3 regions of the Cryobacterium sp. TMT1-3 genome follow, and region 2 is predicted to be linked to each of the others. Evidence: riboswitches for the same ligand, from Rfam matches in the RefSeq annotation. Region 2 holds a riboswitch; each other region holds the start of a gene.
The links. A riboswitch is a leader RNA that binds a small molecule or an ion and turns the genes downstream of it on or off. The one in region 2 is predicted to bind thiamine pyrophosphate.
Positions count from the first base shown of each region.

Region 1: it holds a riboswitch for thiamine pyrophosphate, as region 2 does, so the genes downstream of both, thiM (hydroxyethylthiazole kinase) here and thiC (phosphomethylpyrimidine synthase ThiC) in region 2, are expected to answer to the same signal.
Region 3: it holds a riboswitch for thiamine pyrophosphate, as region 2 does, so the genes downstream of both, thiO (glycine oxidase ThiO) here and thiC (phosphomethylpyrimidine synthase ThiC) in region 2, are expected to answer to the same signal.

Region 1 covers NZ_SOFW01000019.1:26,260-29,530, forward strand. The annotation lists gene E3O25_RS05650 (catalase) at 1-1,371, shown strand, start outside; TPP riboswitch at 1,964-2,057, shown strand; gene thiM (hydroxyethylthiazole kinase) at 2,051-2,857, shown strand; gene thiE (thiamine phosphate synthase) at 2,854-3,271, shown strand, end outside.
Region 2 covers NZ_SOFW01000040.1:436,053-439,323, forward strand. The annotation lists gene hxlA (3-hexulose-6-phosphate synthase) at 1-38, opposite strand, end outside; gene hxlB (6-phospho-3-hexuloisomerase) at 99-680, opposite strand; gene E3O25_RS16675 (LuxR C-terminal-related transcriptional regulator) at 794-1,639, shown strand; TPP riboswitch at 1,797-1,904, shown strand; gene thiC (phosphomethylpyrimidine synthase ThiC) at 1,899-3,271, shown strand, end outside.
Region 3 covers NZ_SOFW01000040.1:220,704-223,974, reverse strand. The annotation lists partial or broken gene thiD (bifunctional hydroxymethylpyrimidine kinase/phosphomethylpyrimidine kinase) at 1-828, shown strand, start outside; gene thiE (thiamine phosphate synthase) at 882-1,526, opposite strand; TPP riboswitch at 1,601-1,700, shown strand; gene thiO (glycine oxidase ThiO) at 1,737-2,972, shown strand; gene thiS (sulfur carrier protein ThiS) at 2,969-3,211, shown strand; gene E3O25_RS15530 (thiazole synthase) at 3,238-3,271, shown strand, end outside.

The sequences.
Region 1 (3,271 bases), on a different contig from region 2:
TTCAACCGCGAGCGTGTGCCGGAGCGCAACCCGCACGCCAAGGGCGGCGGAGCGTTCGGCGAGTTCGAGGTCACCGAAGATGTCTCGGCGTACACCCGCGCGGCCGTGTTCCAGCCTGGCGCCAAGAGCGAGGTGCTGCAGCGCAACTCTTCCGTCGCCGGCGAGCAAGGTTCCCCCGACACCTGGCGCGACGTCCGTGGCTATGCGCTCCGTTTCTACACGACCGAGGGCAACTACGACATTGTCGGCAACAACACCCCGGTTTTCTTCATTCGTGACGGCATCAAGTTCCCCGACTTCATCCACTCACAGAAGCGCCTCGGCGGTTCCGGTCTGCGCGACGCAGACATGCAGTGGGACTTCTGGACCCTTTCACCCGAGTCGGCCCACCAGGTCACCTACCTCATGGGCGACCGCGGCCTCTCCCGCTCGTGGCGTGAGCTGAACGGCTACAGTTCGCACACCTACCAGTGGATCAACGCCGAAGGCGGTCGCTACTGGGTGCAGTACCACTTCAAGTCACGCCAGGGTGTACACAACATCACCGCTGAGGAGGCCGAGAAGATTGCCGGTGTTGACGCGGATTACTACCGTCGCGACTTGCACGACGCCATCGAGCGCGGCGACTTCCCCACGTGGGACGTCTTCGTGCAGATCATGCCCTACGAGGATGCGAAGACCTACCGATTCAACCCGTTCGACATCACGAAGGTCTGGCCCCACGCCGACTACCCGCTGGTGAAGGTTGGCCACTATACGCTCAACCGCAACCCGGTGAACTTCTTCGCTCAGATCGAGCAGGCAGCGTTCTCGCCCTCGAACCTCGTGCCCGGCATCGACATCAGCCCCGACAAGATGCTCATGGCCCGCGTGTTCTCCTACCCGGACGCGCAGCGCGCCCGCATTGGGACCAACTACAACCAGCTCCCGGTGAACCAGCCGCACGCTGCCGAAGTGCACAACTATGAGCACGAAGGCCACATGCGCTACCAGTTCAGCGATGCGACCGCGCGCACTTATGCGCCGAACTCGTACGACGGCCTCGTCGCCGACCCGGTCGCCGCCGGTGAGGGTGGCTGGGAGACCGACGGCGAGCTCGTTCGCGCCGCACAGACCCTGCACTCCGAGGACGACGACTTCGGCCAGGCGGGCACGCTGTACCGCGAGGTCTACGACGACGGCGCCAAGGCCCGCCTGCTCGAGACCCTCGTGGGCCAGTACAGCGCACTGACCGTCGACCGCATCAAGGAGCGCTTCATCTGGTACTGGACCTCGGTCGACTCCGACCTGGGCGCCAAGATCACGGACGCCCTCACCACGGGCGCACACACGGCCAACGCCGAGGCCCAGCCCGTGAGCGTAGGCGAGTAACACCACGCACCACACGATGGCTGGTTCCCCTCGGGGAGCCGGCCGTTGTGCTTTCGAGGCCGCTCTCCCTCCGCCTCCAGAGCGAGCGGATATCCCTCGACCGTGCACTCGACTGAGCTGTTGTTGGTGAGCTGCAGGTCCTATTCGTCTATCCGGACATCGTCAGCCTGACGCCGCCGACGAACAGATACCAAATCCTGACACGCTAAACCCATCGTCACCGGAGAAGACGCCCACATCGTCACCCCGGGAGACGTTCAACACCGGGTAATTGACTAACAGCTCGTTGGCCAATTGGGAGGTGGCCGTGAAGAGACCTGATTCGCTGGCCGCCTGCGGACACCTAAATGAGCCTGCCCCTGGGGAGTGGGTGAGACGTTTTTCCGAGACGTTCGGCTGCGTCGGTAATACGCGGGATCGAGTGTCGAGATCCGGGCGCACTTGGCGTCTTGGAAAGCTGTACTTTTCTGAGACAGTGCGTCGCTGGCCTTCTTGTACACCTGTGCGCCTCATAACTAACAGAGAGCGCGGATGTTTGGCCGCGTCCAGGATTGGATGAGAACGAGGGCGCTGCGATACGCTAGGCCGTAAGCCAAGTGACACGGGGTGCTCCATCTGGAGCTGAGATAACACCCGTTGAACCTGATCTAGTTAGTACTAGCGAAGGGATGTCGCGCATATGCGCACGCCAGAAGACCTGATTCCTTTCACCTGTTCAGCTCTCGACGGGGTGCGGTCTCACCCGCCGCTCGTGCAGTGCATTACCAATAGTGTTGTGGTGAACTTCACCGCGAACGTGCTGCTCTCGCTCGGTGCGGCACCCGCGATGGTCGACATTCCGGGTGAGGCGGGCGCGTTCGCGCGGGTCGCATCCGGGCTGCTCGTTAATCTCGGTACCCCCACCGTGGAACAACGCGACGCGATGGTCGAGGCCGTCACCGCCGCGAACGACGCCGGCACACCGTGGGTGCTCGACCCCGTTGCCGTTGGTTTCCTGCCCGTGCGCACGCCGCTGGCCTTCGCCCTGCGCGACCTGCGACCCACGGTGGTGCGCGGAAACGCGTCGGAGATCATCGCGCTGGCGGGTGCCGGCTCCGGTGGGCGCGGGGTCGACTCGTCCGACGAGGTGGATGCCGCACTGGCCGCAGCAGACGCACTAGCAGGCATGACCGGTGGGGTGATCGCCGTCTCCGGGCCCGTCGACATCATCACGGATGGCCGTGAGCTGGTGCGCATCGACAACGGGCATCCGCTGCTCACTCGCGTCACCGGCGGGGGCTGTGCCCTCGGCGCGGTCATGGCTGCGTTCGCCGCGGTCGACGACGACAGGTTCGCCACCACGGTGGCCGCGGCCACGGTTTACACCGTCGCGGCCGAGCTTGCGGCAGAGTCCGCCGCCGGTCCGAGCAGCTTCGCTGTCGCCTTTGTGGACGCCCTGGCCACCGTCAGCGCGCAGGACATCGCGCGCCGGGCGGTGCTCCGATGAACCTCGACTTGTCGCTGTACTTGGTGACCGACTCGGCGCAGGCCGCCGCGGCCGGTAGCAGCATCGTGGACGTGGTGTGCCGCGCCGTTTCTGGGGGAGTGAGCGCCGTGCAGGTGCGTGAGAAGGAGACCGGCGGGCAGGAGTTCCTCGACACCGTTCTGCGCATCGCGGATGTGCTCCCGGACACCGTGGCGCTGATCGTGAACGACAGGGTCGACGTGTTTCTGGCCGCCCGTGCTGCCGGACGCCGGCTGGCTGGGGTGCACGTCGGACAGTCCGACCTGCCCGTTGGCGCGGTGCGCGACCTCGTTGGGGGTGACGCGGTGATCGGGCTCAGCGCGTCGACGGATGCCCAGCTGCGCCGCGCGGCCGAGGATCCGGCTTTGGTCGACTACGTCGGCATCGGCGCGCTGC
Region 2 (3,271 bases):
TCGGTGGTCAGTACGTCCATTGCTACCTGAAGCTTCATGGGGTTCTTCTTTCTGTTGGTTTCAGTGGTGTGTGTGCCCGGGCCCGGGCCCGGTCGGTCTTACTCGAGGTTGGCGTGACGCGGCCAGAGCTCTTCGGCCGTGCGGCCGCTCAACTGCCAGAGCGTGTGAAAGAGAGCGTCACCGACCAGCAGCACGGACTGTTCGAACAAGCCGCCCGAATACTGGGCCGACGCCTGTCCGTCGTGGTCCTGCTTGGCGGCCGCGGGAATGAGCACGGTCACCGCGGCAAGCTGCCCGAGCGGTGACGCGGCCGCTGTGGTCAGCGCGAGAATGCTCGCGCCCACACCGTCAGCCGTCTCGGCGGCACGCACGATGGCGCCCGTCGTGCCTGATCCGCTTGCCACCAACAGCACGTCGCCGGCAGCTATGGCCGGGCTGGTCACCTCGCCGACCACGTGCACGTCCAGCCCGAGGTGCATGAGGCGCATCGCGGTCATCTTGAGCGCCAGTCCGGAGCGGCCGGCGCCGAGCACGAACACTCGCGGCGCCGCAGCGAGCAGACTCGCCGCAACGTCGAGTGACGAAGCGGATGCCCGCAGCACGTCGACCACGCGGCTGTTTTCGGCGAAAATGAGGCCGAGGGCATCCGCTGTTCTCGGGGTGGTCATTGTTTTGGTCATAGGTCAATGCTCCACTCTTTCGAGCGGGTGCGCGGCCCGCCAAATGAACGGTTAAACTACCCGAACGAATGGTCTTGGGCGGGCCCAGAGGATGGTTTGGATAGGCTGGAGGCATGACCTTCCCTGACGACTCCACCCTGCAGTCCACCCAGACAGCCCAGTCCGCGCGCAGCATGGCCGCCGAACGCTCCAAGCTCATCGCTGACCTCACTGATGCGCACGCGACGACGCTGGAATCCCTGCTGGCCGTGCTCCGCTCAAGCAGCACGAGCGACACGGCCGCCCGGCAGAAGGCCATCGAACTCGCCGCGAGCGCGATGGTCGCCCTGCGCGCGGTGAGCGACCTCGATCGCAGCCTCACCGAGGAACCGGTCGCCCGCGCCTTCGAACGCCTCAAGAACGATCTGCGCCCACTCGTGCGTTTCGGCGACCTCGACGTGCAGTTCATCGAGCCGCCGGTCAACGGGCGCGCGCTTCCGGGCGAAGTCGCTCACGAAGCCAGGGCCATCGTGCGCGGCGCCGTGCTCGCCCTGGTCGAACAGGCCGGCGTCGGCCGGGTGCGCGTGCAGTGGGACTGCGACGGCAGCAACCTGCTCATTCGCATTCGCGACGACGGACCGGGCGACCTCGATGCCGAGGTGCCGAGCGTGCGCCAGCTGGCCGCGCGGGTCGTCGCGCTCAGCGGCTCGCTCAATGTCGAGGCGACCGCGGGCTGGGGATCCGAGATGGCGGTGTCGCTGCCGCTCGACGCGCCCACAGCATCCGTCACAACCGCTGCTGCCTGGGGCCTGAGCCCCCGGGAACGCGGCGTACTCGAGCTCGTCGCCTCGGGCGCCCGGAACAAGGCCATCGCCGAAGCGCTGACCATCAGCGAGAACACGGTGAAGTTCCACGTAGCCAACCTGCTGCGCAAGGTCGGTGCCTCAACCCGGGCCGAGCTCGCCGCTCTCTCCCGCTGAGCGGATGCCCCCCGCCAGCTCTCGCCCTCGCGCAGGCTCGGGCGCCAGCTCCCGGCGGTCACGCCACCCATGCCTGGCGCGGCGGCCCACAACGGGCGCGGTGACCGCCGAGCGTGCCCGAGCGCGTGACGCGCGCTAGGGTGAGGGGGTCAGAAGACACACACACCACGGGAGCGCGCACCAGCGAGCTGAGAGGACGGCCAGGGCCGTCGACCGTTGAACCTGTCCGGGTAATGCCGGCGTAGGAAGTTCGAGTCCCATGCGCACAATTGACGAAACAATCATGTCCGAAACCGTCACCACCGGCCCGATCCTGGGCAGCAGCAAACGCTACGAACCGGTGCCGGCCTGGCCCGGCCTGGAGATTCCGGTGCGCCGGGTGAACCTCAGCAATGGCGAACACTTCGACCTGTACGACACGTCGGGCCCGTACACCGACGACACGGCAACGATCGACCTCGAGAAGGGGCTGCCGAAGACGCGGGCCGGGTGGGAGCATCCGCTGCCCATCGACGGTGCCGCGACTCAGCTGGTCTGGGCGCGGGCGGGCCGGGTCACCCCCGAGATGGCCTACATCGCGGCGCGCGAAGGCGTCTCGGCCGAACTCGTGCGTGACGAGGTGGCGCGCGGCCGGGCTGTCATTCCCGCCAACCACAAACACCCCGAGAGCGAGCCGATGATCATCGGCAAGGCCTTCACCGTGAAAATCAACGCGAACATCGGCAATTCCGCCGTGACCTCCGGGGTCGCCGAGGAGGTCGAGAAAATGGTCTGGGCTGCCCGCTGGGGCGCCGACACCCTGATGGATCTCTCCACCGGCCAGGATATCCACCTCACGCGGGAGTGGATCATGCGTAACTCGCCGATTCCGGTGGGCACCGTTCCGCTCTACCAGGCGGTCGAGAAGGTCAATGGCGACCCGGCCCTGCTCACCTGGGAGATCTACCGCGACACCGTGATCGAGCAGTGCGAGCAGGGTGTCGACTATATGACCGTGCACGCCGGCGTTCTGTTGCGCTACGTTCCGCTCACTGCGAACCGGGTCACCGGCATCGTCTCGCGGGGCGGCTCGATCATGGCTGCCTGGTGCCTCGCCCACCACGAGGAGAGCTTTCTGTACACCCACTTCGTGGAGCTCTGTGAGATTCTGCGCCGCTACGACGTGACCTTCTCCCTCGGCGACGGCCTGCGCCCCGGCTCGATCGCCGACGCCAACGACGAAGCGCAGTTCGCCGAGCTGCGCACCCTCGGGGAATTGACAAAGGTCGCGAAATCCTATGGTGTGCAGGTGATGATCGAGGGGCCGGGCCACGTGCCGATGCACAAGATCGTTGAGAACGTGCGCCTTGAAGAAGAGCTGTGCGAGGAGGCCCCGTTCTACACCCTCGGCCCGCTCGCGACCGACATCGCGCCGGCCTACGATCACATCACGAGCGCGATCGGCGCGGCCATCATCGCCCAGGCCGGAACCGCCATGCTCTGCTACGTCACGCCCAAGGAACACCTCGGGCTGCCCAATCGCGACGACGTGAAAACCGGGGTGATCACCTACAAGATCGCCGCCCACGCCGCCGACCTGGCCAAGCAGCATCCGCGCGCGCAGGAACGCGACGACGCCCTCAGCCGGGCCCG
Region 3 (3,271 bases), 220 kb from region 2:
CGACGCCACCCTCTCACGCTGCGGCAGACGCCCAGGATTCTCAGTATTGCCGGCACCGATCCCACCGGCGGCGCCGGAATTCAGGCCGACCTGAAAAGCATCGCGGCCAACGGCGGCTACGGAATGGCGGTCGTGACTGCCCTGGTCGCGCAGAATACGCGCGGGGTGCGCGCGGTGCACACCCCGCCGGTCCATTTTCTCCGGCAGCAATTGACCGCGGTGAGCGACGACGTGACCATCGACGCCGTCAAGATCGGCATGCTCGCGAATTTCGCGGTGATCACCGAGGTGGGTTCCTGGCTGGAGGAGTGTCGGCCGCCGCTGGTCGTGCTCGACCCGGTGATGGTGGCGACCAGCGGTGACCGGCTGCTCGACGCCTCAGCGGAGCAGGCACTGCGCGACCTGATTCCGCACGCAGACCTCGTCACGCCCAACGTTCCCGAGCTGGCCGTCCTGCTCAATGAGCCAGCGGCGATCGACTGGACCGAGGCTCTCGAACAGGGCGAACGGCTGTCGGCCCGCACCGGAACCACCGTGCTGGTCAAGGGCGGGCACTTCACCGGAACAGCCTGCCCCGATGCTCTGGTAAACACCCACGGGCTGCTCACGCACAAGGTGCTCGAGTTCACGGCGCCGCGCATCGAGACCAGGAATAGTCACGGCACCGGGTGTTCCCTGTCGGCGGCGATGGCGACCGTGCAGGCTCGAAGGGGGAACTGGGCGCAGTCCCTCGCCGAGGTCAAGGACTGGCTCCAGGATGCCCTGGCCCACGCTGACGAGCTCGAGGTCGGCCGGGGAAACGGTCCGATCCACCACTTTCATCGGCTGTTCGCGCGCGCAGGCGCCTCCTCCAGTCCGGGTGCACGGGCCTGACCGTTCGATTAGTCGAGCGGGGGCAGGCTGGCCAGAAGCCGCTGCGCGGCATCCGTCGGGTCGTCGGCGTCGGTGATCGCCCGCACCACGACCACCCGAGTGGCGCCGGCCTCGACCACCTGGTCGATGGTGCCGAGGTCGATACCGCCGATGGCAAACCACGGGCGCGGGCTGGCAGCGGATGCGCTCTGCTCGGCCGCGTAGCCCAGCAACTCGGTTCCGACCGCGGCGCGACCGGGCTTGGTCGGCGTGGCCCAGACCGGGCCGACGCAGAAGTAATCGAGATTGTCGGCGGCGAGCGCGGCATCCACTTGCTCGGGGGTGTGCGTGGACAGGCCGATCCGCGGGGCCGGGCCGAGCAAAGTGCGGGCCGAGGCGAGCGGCAGGTCGGTCTGCCCGACGTGGAACACCGGAGCGCCGGCGAGACCGGCGATATCCGCCCGGTCGTTGACGGCCCAGAGCCGGGCCCGTTGCTCGGCGACCGTGCGCAGAATTTCGAGATAGTCGAGCTCTTCGGCGGCATCGATGGTCTTGTCGCGCAGTTGGATGATGTCGACCCCGCCGGCGAACGCGGCGTGCACGAAGTCAGCGAAATCACCCCGATCCTTACGCGCATCGGTGCAGAGATACAGCCGGGCGGTCATCTGGTCCATTTGTCCAACATTAGGTGGCTGCTGCCCGGCCTCGGGCGCCGCAGCGGGCTCGAGGCGTGAGCGCGTATAGGCTGGGCCCTGACACGGGGTGCTCCATATTGTGTGCGAGCTGAGATCGATACCCGCTGAACCTGTCTAGTTAGCACTAGCGAAGGAATGTCCGCATGATCGATAGCACTCGCCACCCGTCCCCACTCTGCGAAGCGCGCCATGAGTGAGCGGCGGGCCCATCGCAGCGTCGACGTTGCCGTCATCGGTGGCGGCATCATCGGTCTCGGCATCGCCTGGGCCGTGGCGCAGACCGGCCGCACGGCGGTCGTCATCGACCCGGATCCGGCCGGAGGTGCCACCTTCGCGGCCGCCGGAATGCTCGCGGCAGTGAGCGAACTGCATTACCAGGAGGAGGCGCTCCTCGAGCTCATGCTCGCCTCCTCGGCGCTGTATCCCGCCTTCATCGAATCGCTCGGAACCGCGTCGGACCTCACCGGGTACCAGAGAACCAGAACCATCAACGTCGGTGCCGAAGCGGCCGATCGGCAAGCGCTCGCCGACCTTCGCGGCGTACAACTGGTCAACGGGCTGGGCGTTGAGCCCCTGACCGTTCGCGAAGCACGTGAGCTCGAGCCGCTGCTGAGTCCGCGCATTTCCGGTGCCTTCCTGGTGGGCCAGGATCATCAGGTTGACCCGCGCCAGCTCACCGCGCGCATCCAGCTCGCGTTGGTCGGGCTCGTCAGAGACGGCCAGCCAGCCGTGCTTCGCGTGCGTGCCCGTGGGCTCCTGCACGACGTTGCAGCGGATGCCTCCTCGCGCGTCACCGGCGTGGCCCTGGTTGATGGCTCAACGGTCAGCGCGACCGAAGTGGTCGTGGCCAACGGGCTCGGGGCGGCCGACCTGAGCGGGCTGCCCGAGCACCTGCGCCTGCCGCTGCGCCCGGTCTATGGTGAGGTCCTTCGGCTGCGTGTTCCCGAGCACCTTCGGCCGTTGCTCACCTGCACGGTGCGCGGCCTGGTGCACGGCGTGCCGGTCTATCTGGTCCCCCGCACCGACGGAACGCTCGTGATCGGAGCCACCCAGCGTGAAGACGGCTCGAGCGCGGTGTCGGCCGGTGGCGTTCACCAACTGCTGCGGGACGCCCAGGAGCTGGTGCCGGCGGTCAGCGAACTCGAACTTCTCGAGGTGACCGCTCGGGCGCGGCCGGGAACGCCCGACAATGCGCCGCTGCTCGGTCGGGTCAGCCGTTCCGGAGCCGACAGTGGCGATATTCCCGGCCTCATCATCGCCACCGGATTCTTTCGCCACGGGGTGCTGCTCACCCCGATGGCTGCCCAGCACTGTGTTGACCTCATCGAGGGGAACGCCACGGATCGGTGGCGGAGCTTTCGGCCGGATCGTTTCTCGGCGAGCCGGGTTCTCGCATCCGCTTCGCTCAACGGAGGCCACTCGTGACCGTCACCATCACCGTCAACGGCCAGAGCCGAACCGTGCGGGCCGGTGGCAGCGTGACCGACCTCGTAGCCCAGATCACCGATCGCCCCATTGACGCAGAGGGCCGGGCCGACGACGGGGGCCGTCTCGGCGTGGCCGTCGCGCGGAATGCCGCGGTCGTTCCCCGCAGCCAGTGGTCGTGCACCCGGTTTGCCGCCGGCGATGAAGTTGAAATCGTTTCTGCGGTTCAGGGAGGTTGATCGTGCCCACACACACTGACAGTCTGATGATTGACGGCGTCGAGTTCACCTCGCGCCTGA